Linked DNA regions of Azoarcus sp. KH32C. The protein of the gene in region 1 interacts with the protein of each later gene in a pairwise test. Links are inferred from orthologs where the notes say so. Each region holds a gene or a part of one and is shown on either strand. Other genes may lie near its edges. The genes, in order: AZKH_RS05965 and paaX.

The links.
Region 2: the proteins of AZKH_RS05965 (region 1) and paaX interact in binary tests that used the Escherichia coli proteins (3 or more experiments, as listed by UniProt). The link is inferred for Azoarcus sp. KH32C from one-to-one orthologs.

What each region holds. Positions count from the first base shown.
Region 1 is NC_020516.1:1,330,937-1,337,180, forward strand. The notes cover bases 354-3,300. They hold AZKH_RS05965 (ATP-binding protein), read right to left. Parts: upstream 2,529-3,300; coding sequence 1,179-2,528; downstream 354-1,178. Other genes in these bases: gcvA (transcriptional regulator GcvA), read left to right, coding at 354-1,169; AZKH_RS05970 (response regulator), read right to left, coding at 2,540-3,286. In the rest of the region: AZKH_RS05955 (DUF2917 domain-containing protein), read right to left, coding at 1-55; more of gcvA, read left to right, coding at 165-353; AZKH_RS05975 (Spy/CpxP family protein refolding chaperone), read left to right, coding at 3,527-4,063; aceA (isocitrate lyase), read right to left, coding at 4,148-5,461; ribonuclease E activity regulator RraA, read right to left, coding at 5,844-6,244. UniProt on the Escherichia coli protein: Histidine kinase member of the two-component regulatory system CpxA/CpxR which responds to envelope stress response by activating expression of downstream genes including cpxP, degP, dsbA and ppiA.
Region 2 is NC_020516.1:3,262,705-3,268,767, forward strand. Bases 1,494-4,259 are described here. They hold paaX (phenylacetic acid degradation operon negative regulatory protein PaaX), read left to right. Parts: upstream 1,494-2,281; coding sequence 2,282-3,238; downstream 3,239-4,259. Other genes in these bases: fdhD (formate dehydrogenase accessory sulfurtransferase FdhD), read right to left, coding at 1,494-1,976; AZKH_RS14380 (YfhL family 4Fe-4S dicluster ferredoxin), read right to left, coding at 3,242-3,436; AZKH_RS14385 (2-oxoacid:ferredoxin oxidoreductase subunit beta), read right to left, coding at 3,518-4,259. Also shown: AZKH_RS14365 (molybdopterin-dependent oxidoreductase), read right to left, coding at 1-1,161; more of fdhD, read right to left, coding at 1,179-1,493; more of AZKH_RS14385, read right to left, coding at 4,260-4,357; AZKH_RS14390 (2-oxoacid:acceptor oxidoreductase subunit alpha), read right to left, coding at 4,360-6,063. UniProt on the Escherichia coli protein: Negative regulator of the paaZ and paaABCDEFGHIJK catabolic operons. Binds the consensus sequence 5'-WWTRTGATTCGYGWT-3'. Binding of PaaX is specifically inhibited by phenylacetyl-coenzyme A (PA-CoA).

The DNA.
Region 1 (6,244 bases):
AAACGATGCCGCCGGCTTGCATGTTCCAGCCAGAACGTGCGAATCTTGTTTCCATGATGCCTCCTTGCGTTGCACGGTGATTGAGTCGTGTGATTGCATTGTGGATACGCGAAGGCGTCTTGAAAATCGATCTTTTCTGACGTTCATGTGAAGGAAACTCACATATGGAGAGGCCCGGAAAGCTGCCGTCGCTATCCGCGCTGAGGATGTTCGAGGCCGCGGCCCGGCTCCGGAGCATTTCCCGCGCGGCCGACGAACTGTTCGTCACGCACGGTGCGGTGAGCCACCAGATCCGCGCCCTTGAGGACTATCTGGGGTTTGCGCTGTTCCTGCGCCAGGGGCGGGCTGTCGTGCTGACCCCGGCTGGCGAGGAATTGCTGGCGTCGGCCAACACCGCCCTGCGTCAGCTGTCCGATACGGTATCGGTGCTGCAGCGTCGCGCGAATCCGAATCGCCTGTCGGTGAGCGTGATGCCCTCGTTTGCCGGCCGCTGGCTGACGCCGCGCATCGGGGGCTTCATCGACCGCCACCCGTCGGCCGAACTGAACGTCACATCTACGGGAGCGCTCGTCGACTTTACGCGCGACGCCGTGGACGTTTGCATCCGCTGGGGGCCGGGGGGCTATGGCGGGGTGCGGGCCGAGCTTCTGATGGACGACGTCCTGTTTCCGGTGATCAGTCCCGCGTTGTGCCGGGGACGGCGGCTCGACACGCCCGCGGACCTCGCCGGACTGCCGTTGCTGCGCTCGGAAGGGGAGGACTGGCAGCCTTGGTTCCAGGCGGCGGGCCTCGACTGGCCCGAGCCGGCAGGCGGGCTGATGGTGTCCGACTCGGGGATCATGCTGCAGGCGGCAATCGACGGGCATGGTGTTGCGCTGGCGCGACGCAGCCTGGCGGCCTTGGCGCTTCGGGCGGGACGCCTGCTGCGGCCCTTCGACATCGAAATACCCGCACGTCATGCGCCGGAAGGCATCGCAGCGGGCAGTTTTCCCGCCACGACGCCATTCGAACAGCGGCCGCGTTGGCGCTACTGGACCGTGCTGCCGGAACGGCCCTCGGATACGCCGCTGCTGAAGAGCTTTCTCGCGTGGCTGCGCGCCGAAGTGGCCGCCGATCTTGCCGCCCCGCTGAGCGTGGATGCCTCCCTGACCGGTATGCCCGGGGCTTGAAGCGCCCGGTCAGTTTGCAAGGTGCCGAGCGCTTCCACTCAGCGTGACGATGGCGTCGAGTCCGCCGGCGGGGCGATTCTCGAGCCGCACGTCGCCGCCCTGCGCCCGCAGCAGATTGCGCGCAATGGCGAGTCCCAGCCCAGTGCCGCCGGTCTCCCGGTTGCGCGAGGCTTCGGTCCGATAGAAGGGTTCGAAGACTTTCTCGATCTCCTCCGCAGCCAGTCCCGGTCCGGCGTCGCTGATCCGGATCTGGAATCCATCCGGCGTTTTGGCGGTGCTGATATCGACTTTTTCGCCGAACTTGATGCCGTTTTCGATAAGATTCCACAGCGCTCGGCGCAGTCCGACCGGGTGTCCGGAGCAGGCTGCCGATAACTGTGCCGGCACCGTGACGTCCCAGCCCATGTCCTGCGCGTCGTCGCGCAGTGCCGTTAGCAGCGCGCCGAGGTCGATCTGCTGGCGAGCGGCATGGGCATCGAGGCTGCGTGCGTAATCGAGGCCTTCCTTGACCAGCGCCTGCATCGCATCGAGATCGGATTGGAATTTCAGGCGCAGCGCCTCATCGTCGACCAGTTCGGCGCGCAGGCGCAGCCGGGTGATCGGGGTCTGCAAGTCGTGCGAGATCGCGGCCAGGATGCGGGTGCGTTCGGTGACATGCTGCAACAGGCGCTCCTGCATGCGGTTGAAGGCGTGGGCCGCCTGTTCGACTTCGGCCGGTCCGGTCGTCGCCAGCGGGGGGCGGTTCGGGTCTTCCCCGAGCGCGTCGGCTGCCGCGGCCAGACGCGAGATCGGCCGTGTCGCGATCCGCACGGCGACCCAGGCGAGGAGGCTCACGCCAAGCACCAGCGCGAGCAGCGATCCCAGCAGGCTGCCGATGGGCGGAGGCGGACGCGGCGGGCCGCCGAGCATCGGCCCGGGCATGCGGATCGTCAGCGGTGTGCCGTCCGACAGCCGCAGGCTCGCCATCGAGTGCAGGTGCATCGGATGGTCTTCGCCGCCAAAGGGGCGCATCAGGAAGGCGACCTCGCGTTCAGGCATGGCCATGCGCAGTGCGTCGGCCAGCGGAGATTCCGCCTCGATCGGGCGCGCGTCCGGCGGCGGCGGAGCGAGCACGAAGCGCAGCCGGCGGCGGCCCAGCGTGTCGATCCAGTCTTCGCGCTGGACCGGTCCCAGATGGTCCAGCACGTCGACCGCTGCCGCGACTTCACGCGCGATGCCTTCCGAGAGCACCTCGCGCGCATGCCTGTCCCGTTCGCCCACGAACAGCGCGATGCTCACCGCGAGCACCACAGCCATCCCGCCCAGCCAGATCAGCATCAGGCGGGCGAAGAGCGAACGCGTCCACGCAGGGAGTCCCATGGCGCCTTCGGTCACGCGTCGATTGCCTCAACCGTGCTCGAGAGCACGTAGCCTTCGTTGCGCACCGTCTTGATGATCGTCGGCTCTCGCGCGTTGTCGCCGAGACGCTGACGCAGGCGGCTGACCTGCAGGTCGATCGAGCGGTCGAAGACGTCCGCCTCGCGCCCTTGCGTGAGCTCCATCAACTGGTCGCGGCTCAGTACGCGCTGCGGGTGCGCGAGGAACACCGCGAGGATGCGGTACTCCGCGCCCGACAGCGGAACCGCCGTCCCGTCGGTTGCGATCAGGTGCCGGCCGACCGTGTCGAGGCGCCAAGCCCCAAAGCGCAGCATCGTCGCGTGGGCTGGTGGGTGGGCGTCCAGGTTCGGCGGCAGCGCACGGGCCCGTCTGAGGATCGCGCGGATCCGGGCGAGCAGTTCGCGCGGCACGAAAGGCTTGGGCAGGTAATCGTCCGCGCCCATCTCCAGGCCGAGGATACGATCCATGTCCTCGCCTCGTGCGGTCAGCATCAGCACGGGGGTATTCGCGTGCGTTCCGCCGGCACGCAGGTTGCGGCACAGGGTCAGGCCGTCTTCGCCGGGCAGCATCAGGTCGAGCACGATCAGGTCGACCCGGTGGCGCTCCAATGCGGCCTTCATCTCGCGACCGTCTGCCGCGGTCGTGCAGCGCAACCCCTGCTTTTCGAGGTAATCGGCGAGCAGCGTGCGAATTTCGCGGTCGTCGTCGACGATGAGGATATGGTCCTGGGCGTTGGTCATGGCTGCGTCGGTGTGTGGTCGCTGCGTCGGTGTGTGGTCGATATGGAAGCCGGGTCATCCCCGTCGACCCGAATCATAAGCCCCGCCGCCGGAGGCTTTGTATCCCAGAGTATCGCGCTCCCGACGCGCAACACGACTATGCAAACCGTCTTGCTGCGGACAAATCCTGCTTACATGACGGTGTTCGAATGATGTCGTCGCCCGGACACGAGGCGTATCCGACAATACAGGAGAGTCATCATGAAATCATTGATCAGGACTTCGATACTTGCGGCCTTCGTTGCCTCGCTCGGTTTCGGCAGCATGGGCGCGATGGCGGCAGGTCAAGGGGACTGCGACGGCCCGCACGGCGGAATGGCCAGGATGTATCACATGGACCCGGCCGGCATCACCGAGCGCGCAACACAGCGGCTTGCCCAGTTGCAGGCGGCACTCGCACTCAAGCCGGGCCAGATGGCGGCGTGGGACCAGTTCAAGGGTGTGATGCAGGAGAAGGCAAGGACGGCCGCGGAACACATGCAGGCGATGCGGAACCAGGAACGGCCGAAGACCGCCCTCGAGCGGATGGACCGGATGGAAGCCTTCAGCCGTGAGCGCATGGCGGCGCTGCAGGACGTCCGCAAGGCGACGGAAGCTTTCTACGGTCGCCTCGACGCGGCGCAGAAGAAGGTCTTCGACGAGCAGTTCCATCTCTTCGGGCCGCAGGGGGCACGGGGCGCGATGCGCGGCGATCACATGGGTGGGCGGCTCCCTGCTCAGCCGGCGGCACCCCAATAACTGCGCCAATGAAAAAGCCGCGCCTTGTGGGCGCGGCTTTCCTGGCTAAGGCGGACCAGATGCCGGTCCGCCCATTCGAGGAGATCAGTGGAACTGCTCTTCTTCGGTCGAGCCGGTGAGGGCCTTGACGGAGGAGGAACCGCCCTGGATGACGGTGGTTACGTCGTCGAAGTAGCCGGTACCAACTTCCTGCTGGTGCGAGACGAAGGTGTAGCCTTGTTCGCGAGCGGCGAATTCCGGCTCCTGAACCATCTCGACGTAGTGCTTCATGCCTTCGCCGCCAGCGTAGGCCTTGGCGAACTTGAAGGTGTTGTACCAGTTGACGTGGATGCCGGCCAGGGTGATGAACTGGTACTTGTAGCCGAGCGCGGACAGCTCTTCCTGGAACGACGCGATTTGCGAGTCGTTGAGGTTCTTCTTCCAGTTGAAGGACGGCGAGCAGTTGTAGGACAGCAACTTGCCCGGGCAGGCGGACAGCACGGCTTGGGCGAATTCACGGGCGAAGCCGATATCCGGCACGCCGGTTTCGCACCACACCAGGTCGGCGTACGGGGCGTAGGCGATACCACGGGAGATGGACTGCTCGAGACCGTTCTTGACGCGGAAGAAGCCTTCCTGGGTGCGCTCGCCGGTCAGGAACGGCTTGTCGTTCGCGTCGTAGTCGGAGGTAATCAGGTTGGCAGCTTCGGCATCGGTACGGGCCAGGATCAGGGTCGGAACGCCCATGACGTCGGCGGCGAAACGGGCGGAGATCAGCTTTTCGCAGGCTTCACGGGTCGGGACGAGCACCTTGCCACCCATGTGGCCGCACTTCTTGGCGGCGGCCAGCTGGTCTTCGAAGTGCACGCCGGCAGCACCGGCGGCGATCATGTTCTTCATCAGTTCGAAGGCGTTCAGGACGCCGCCGAAACCGGCTTCCGCATCGGCAACGATCGGCAGGAAGTAGTCGATGAAGCCTTCGTCGCCCGGGTTAATGCCACGCGACCACTGGATTTCGTCAGCGCGCTTGAAGGTGTTGTTGATGCGGCGAACCATGGTCGGCACCGAGTCGTAGGCATACAGCGACTGGTCCGGGTACATGGTTTCGGAGGTGTTGCCGTCGGCGGCGACTTGCCAGCCCGACAGATAAACAGCTTCCAGGCCAGCCTTGGCCTGTTGCATGGCTTGACCGGCGGTGATCGCGCCGAAGGCGTTCACGTAACCCTTCTTGGCGCCGCCATTGACCTTTTCCCAGAGGACCTTGGCGCCGCGTTGGGCCAGCGTGTATTCCGGCTGCAGGGAGCCGCGCAGGCGGACGACGTCGGCAGCGGAGTAACCGCGCTTGACGCCTTTCCAACGGGGGTTTTCGGCCCAGTCTTTTTCCAGGGCGGCGATTTGCTGTTCGCGGGTCAGGGTCATGGCAGTTTCCTTGTTGACTGACAGATTAAGCGTGTATCCACGTATCCTTCTCATCCGCCCGGCATGGCGGGGGCGGCGAGGGTCTCTCCTTCGAGGTGTCCGCTGCTGCGGTTCGCCCTCGATGTGGAACAGAGTATAGGAAGCTTTTCGCTCTGCAGCAATAAGTCTTATATAAGATATAAGAAATTATTTAATCTAAAAAAAACAGAGGCTTGTAATTTGCTTTCCGTGATATGAAACGGCTTTTGGCTTTGTGAAATGAAAAGGCGCTGCGCTGCGGAAAAAATGGTTCCCAATTGCTCCGCGTGGACCGGGGCGCAACAAAAACGCCCCGGGAGAAATCTCCGCGGGGCGTCGGCAGAATCCATGCCGCAGCGCGGTGTCAGAGCAGCGGGATCTCCGAGACGACCACGCCGTCTTCGTCCGCGTAGACATACTGGCCAGGCACGAAGCTCACGCCGCCGAAGGTGATGGGAATGTCCGTGTCGCCTGCGCCCTTCTTGATGCTCTTCAGCGGGTGAGTGCCAAGTGCGAAGACGCCCAGGTCCATGGTGCCGATCGCTTTCGAGTCGCGGATGCAGCCATAGACGATGACGCCCGCCCAGCCGTTCGCGACACCCAGCTGGGCGAGCTGGTCGCCGACCAGCGCGCAGCGCATCGAACCGCCGCCATCGATCACGAGGACCTGGCCGTGACCGTCCGTCTCGAGTGCCTTGCGCACCAGCGAGTTGTCCTCGAACACCTTCAGGGTCGCGATGGGGCCGCCAAAGGCGGGACGTCCGC
Region 2 (6,063 bases), 1.9 Mb from region 1 along the record:
CTCGCCGATGCAGGCGTTTTCAAGGTATTCGTTGGCGATGCGGCGAATCGTGTCGGCGGGCACGTCGCACACCCCCGCCGCCCATTCGGGCGTGTATTTCTGCATGTGCTCGACGAGCTTCGTGTAGGCCGTCACGCCTTCGACCTCGCCGAGTTCATTACGGACATCGTCCGCGTCGATGCTGATCGCCCCACTCACGCGGAAGCGCCCGGCCACTGCCGGCACCGTCCCGGGCACATCGAAAGGCACGGCACGCCCGCTCGCGACGTCCCACAGCAGCGGCTTACCCGTTTCCGCATCGCGCAGGTACAGCCCGTCGGGGCCGACGAGATACGGCGACGACGTCCGGTCACGCAGGAAAGGCACGTCGAGCTTGTCGAGCCCCTGCTCGCACACCAGCACGTGGATCAGCGCGAACATGAAGGCCGGATCGGTCTTCGGCCGGATCGGCACCCACTCCGCCGAACAGGCGCCGGTGATCGACAGATGCGGCTCGACCTGCACCCGCTTGTAGCCACGCACGCGCGCATCCGCATGGCGCGTCACCGCGCAAGGCCCGCCCGAGGCCTCCGCGTTCATGCCGATCGACAGCACGAAGCGCGCGAGCGGCGTATCGGCCGCGACCGTGAAGCCACGGTGCCAGAACTCGCCGTAGAGGTGCTCGGAATGCACGCACTTCACGCCCTGACCCGAACCGAAGCTGTAGTCGATCGCTCCCCAAGCCGCGAGAAAGGCCGGAAACGACCCCATGTACATCCCCGGCGTGCCACCATGACCGAAAGTCGCCGCGACGCGCGGCAGGCCGGATTCATCGACCAGCCCCTTCGCACGCACCGAACCGAGCTTCTCGGCGAGCAGGTCCAGCGCCTCGTCCCACGAAATCGGCTCGAAACGCGGATCCTCCTTGCGGCCCTTCTTCGGGTTCGTGCGCTTCATCGGCTGCAGCACGCGGTGCGGGTTGTAAGTCTTCTGCACCAACCCGTAAGCCTTCACACAGACCCGCCCGCGCGCCGGATGCACGTCCTCGGCGGCGAAGTTCGGCTCGATCTCGGTCGCGACCCCGTCGACGACCTTCACGTTCATGAAATCCGGCCCCGCGACGCAGTTGTAGCAATAGGTCGGGACCTTCCGCACCGATTGCGGATTGGCGACTGAGGACATGTCTTCCCCGTTTCCTTTCAGTGAACCCGTTCCGGGTGCGAATAGACGCTGTGGCGTTCGCCTCGCGCGAAACCGATCAGCGTCAGCCCGGCTTCCTCGGCAATGCGCACGGCCATGCCGGTCGGCGCCGAAACCGCCGCGACGACGGCGATGCCGACTGCCGCCGCCTTCTGTACGATCTCGTAGCTCGCGCGGCTCGTCATCAGCACGAAACCGTCGGCGAAGGACATTTGGCGAGCTGCGACCGCGCCGATCAACTTGTCCAACGCGTTGTGGCGGCCAACGTCCTCGCGGACGAGCTCGACTCCGCCGTCGAAGCGGCACCATGCCGCCGCGTGCACCGCGCCGGTCAGATCGAAGAGATGCTGCATGGCCTTGAGCCCGGCCTGCGCCCGCAGCAGGGCACCGGTTTCCAGCACGCCCGCGCCCGCGATGGTCGAAACCGGACGATTGGCGAGCTGCGCCAGGCTTTCAACGCCGCAGATGCCGCAGCCGGTACGCCCGACCATCGCGCGGCGCCGTTCGCGCAGGCACGCAAAACGGGCGCCGGCAAGCTGCATCTGCACCTCGCAGCCTTGGGCATGCTCGATCACGTCGATATCGAGGATGTCGCGGACCTCTCCGGCGATCCCTTCGCTGAGGCTGAAGCCCAGCGCGAAATCCTCCAGATCCTGCGGCGTCGCCATCATCACCGCGTGCGAGAAGCCGTTGTAGACCAGCGCTACCGGCAGCTCTTCGGCGACCATGTCCTCGACCTGCGCAGCGAGCCCGCCGACCCAGCGCTCCACGCCGTACTTGCCGTGTCCATCCGCCATCTTCGAAGCTGCACCATGCTGCATTGCCCACCCCGCCGACCGGTTTGCCGGGCCCGCCGGAGATCGGCAGGCCAACGACGACGCCATGGGTTAACGATACAAATCACACCGACCATAGTCAATGTTTTTGTATCGCATTTATCGCCATTGTTTGATTTTCATCAATCCTTGAAAAATCCTCCTTACACTCCACGGCCGGACCGCGATCGCACGCGTTTCGCAACGCCAGCGACATAGGGTTAGAATCGGCCGAAAACCCCGACGCCGACGCCGTCCGGCGCGGATCTGCCCCTGGTGCCACCACGATGAAAAGCCGCTTCCTCGAGCAATGGATCAGCGATTCCCTCGCCGAGCGGCGACCGCGCGCGAACTCGCTGATCATCACGGTGTACGGCGACTTCATCGCCCCGCACGGAGGCACCGTGTGGCTCGGGAGCTTCATCCGGCTGGTCGAACCGCTGGGGCTGAACGAGCGCATGGTGCGCACCAGCGTCTATCGGCTGTCGCAGGACCACTGGCTGGAATCGGAACAGATCGGCCGCAAGAGCTATTACAGCCTCACGGCCTCGGGGCGGCGGCGTTTCGAGCACGCCTACCGGCGGATCTACGATGCCCCGCACGACACCTGGGACGGGCAATGGCAGCTCGTCGTACTCCCCTCGACCCTCGCCTCGCCGGAGCGCGATACGCTGCGCAAGGATCTGTCGTGGGCGGGCTACGGCAACGTTGCGCCGGGCGTCATGGGCCACCCCTCGGCCGACACCGCGACCTTGCAGGAAATCCTTCAGGAGACAGGCACGCAGGACAAGGTCGTGCCGATGCGGGCGACGACGCTGGGCGGGCTATCGACCAAGCCGCTGCAGGATCTCGCCCGCGAATGCTGGAACCTCGAATCGATCGAGGCCGGATACCAGGAATTTTCGGATCATCTGCGGCCGGTCCTGCGCTCGCTGCGCAGCACCCGCAATCTCGATCCGGAGCAATGCTTTCTCGTGCAGACGCTGATGATGCACGAATTCCGCCGCGCGCTGCTGCACGACCCGCAACTGCCGCCGCAACTGATGCCGCCCGACTGGAGCGGCGCCGCGGCGCGGGCGCTCTGCCAGGACATCTACCGCATCACTTGGCGGCTGTCGCAACAGCACCTGATGGCGGTCTGCGAGACGCCGGCCGGAGCCCTCCCCGGCGCAGCGCCCTATTTCTACCAGCGCTTCGGCGGCCTCGACACGGAGGCCGCCACGCCGGAAGTGGCCGAAAGCTGACGCTCAGGCCGCGAGCGGGACGATCGCGTCCACCGGACAGACGTCCTGGCACTGCGGCGTGTCGTAGTGCCCCTTGCACTCGGTGCACTTGGCGGGATCGATCACGAAAGCCGGATCGCCTTCGGCAATCGCCTCGTTCGGGCACTCGGCGACGCACACGTCGCAGCTGATACAGTCTTCGTTGATTTGCAGGGCCATTTCGGCTCACTCCTGTCGATTTTCTAAAAACGGAGGGGTTGGAGGGGCTGGATGTTCATCGCACCCGAGCGCTGATCGCCGTCACAGCGCAAAATCGGCTTCCAGTTCGGCAACCGCCACACCACCCTTCGGCTCCGGCTGGTACGCCGGACGGCTGCCTTTATACAACACCTTGCCGACGTTGAAGCCATCGTCGGTCATCAAACGTCGCGCGGCACGCGCGGCATCGTCGGTCGCATCGACCACCGCGGTGCGCACCATATGCTTCCACTCCTGCTGCTCGGGCCGGAAAGTCACGCACGGGCTCAGCACCTGCACCAGCGAGAAGCCGGGATGGCGGATCGCCTGCGTGATGATGTCCGCGACGTTGTTCGGATCGCTGCTCGAACAGCGCGCGATGAAATTCGCACCGGCCGCGAGCGCCACCACCAAGGGATGGAAGGGATTGATCCCCGCCCCGTCCGGCGTCAGCTTGCTGCCTTCCCAGTCCGGCGCCGTGGTCGGCGAGGCCTGCCCCTTCGTCATGCCGTAGACCTGGTTGTCCATCACGATGTAGGTCAGGTCGACGTTGCGCCGGCAGGCGTGCAGGAAATGATTACCGCCGATCGAGAAACCGTCGCCGTCACCGCCCGTGACGAGCACCGTCAGATCCGGGCGTGCGATCTTGAGCCCGGTCGCGACCGGAAGCGCGCGTCCATGCACCCCGTGAAAACCATACACACTCGTATAAGCCGGAATCCGCGACGAGCAGCCGATGCCCGACACGACGGCGACGTTCTCCGGCGCAAGCTGCATCGACGCCAGCGCACGGGTGATCGCCGCCAGCACTGAAAAGTCGCCGCATCCGGGACACCAGATCGGCTTCACGTCCGACTTGTAGTCCTTCGCGCTGTATTCCCGCTGCTTTGCACACGCATCCATGTTCAGCTCCACTGCAGAATTTGATCGACGATCGCCCCCGGACGTACCGCGAGCGGCCCCGGGTGATGCAGCGCGTGCACCTCGCGCGGCAGGTCGTACTGAGCGCGCAGGTAGCGGTGGAACTGCCCGCTGTGCGACTGCTCGACGACCAGCGCGCGGCGCACGCCCTTCATCACGCGCTCGAATTTTTCCGGCTGGACCGGCGAGATCAGGCGCACCGCGACGAGCTTCACCGCCTGCCCGGCCGCACGCAGCCGTTCCAGCGCCTCGCGTGCCGGCCCCGCGCTCGAGCCCCAGGTCACGATCGCTGTGTCCGCGTCCTCGTCGCCGCTGATCTCGGCCCAGTGGTCGCCGTAGTTGTAACCGGTGAGCTTCCTCAACCGTTTGTCGAGCTGCGCCTGGTGGTCGGAGGCCTGGGACGACGGCGTACCCGTCTCGTTGTGCTCCAGGCCGTCTGCCGTGTAGGTCAAGCCCGCCATCCCCGGAATCGCCATCGGCGACACGCCGGACGCGGTATTCGCGTAACGCTTGTACTGCGCACCTTCCGCCAGTGCCGCCGGCTTCTCGCGCTGGCCGATGAAGGCGATCGCGGCCGAGCGCGGAATCACCGCCCGCGCCTGCCCCATCGCCTGGTCGGTCAGTACGATCGCCGCCGTCTGCAGGCTCTCGGCCAGATGCACCGCCCATTGCGTCGTGAAGAGGCAATCCGCGACCGAGGTCGGTGCAAGCACCAGATGCGGCGCGTCGCCATGCAGGCCATAGACCGCGATGTTCAGGTCGCTCTGCTCGGACTTCGTCGCGATGCCCGTGGAAGGCCCGACGCGCATCACGTCCACCACCACGATCGGCACTTCGGCCGCCACCGCAAGGCCCAACGACTCCGTCATCAGCGCGAGCCCCGGGCCCGAGGTGGCCGTCAGCGAAGGCACGCCGCCGTAGGACCCGCCGATGATCTGGTTGATCGACGCGAGCTCGTCCTCGGCCTGTACCAGCACGCCGCCGACCTTCGGCAGCGCCGGCGCCAGCCACTCCAACACCTCGGTCGCCGGCGTGATCGGATACGCCGCGACAAAGCGCACGCCACCGCGCAGCGCACCCATCCCGGTCGCCTCGTTGCCGGTGATGCTCCAGCGTTCGCTCGTATCGGAATTGCCGACGGGCAGTCGGGGAACGGCGGGAAACTCCACCGCTGCCTCGACGCCGGCGCGGAAGGCTGCGATGCTGGCCGCAATCGCCTCCGCCCCCTTGCGCTTGAGGCTGTCCTGCAGCACGCCGATCACGATGTCCTCGGGCAGGCCGATCATCGCCGCGATCGCGCCGAAGGCGACCATGTTCGGGCGTCCGCCCGGCACACCTTTCGCGAGCGCCTTCATCGGCAAATCCACAACCTTCGCGCCGCTGCGCACGAACACTTCGGGCGCCTCGCCTTCACCCGGATCGCCGATGATCAGACTGTCCGCGTCGAGCGGGATTTCAGCCGCGAAGCGGCCCACGTTCTGCCAATCGACCGCCACAAGCAGGTGGAAGCAATCGTCATGCGAGGAGATCGGCGCCGTGCCGAGGCGGATCATCACCGCCGCCTCGCCGCCACGGATCTGCGGCCCCGACGAGCGCGTCATGTACGCGTACCAGCCCGCCCGCGCCGCCGCCTCCAGCAGCAGGCTGCCGGCGGTCACGACCCCCGCACCGCCGCTGCCCGCCATCAC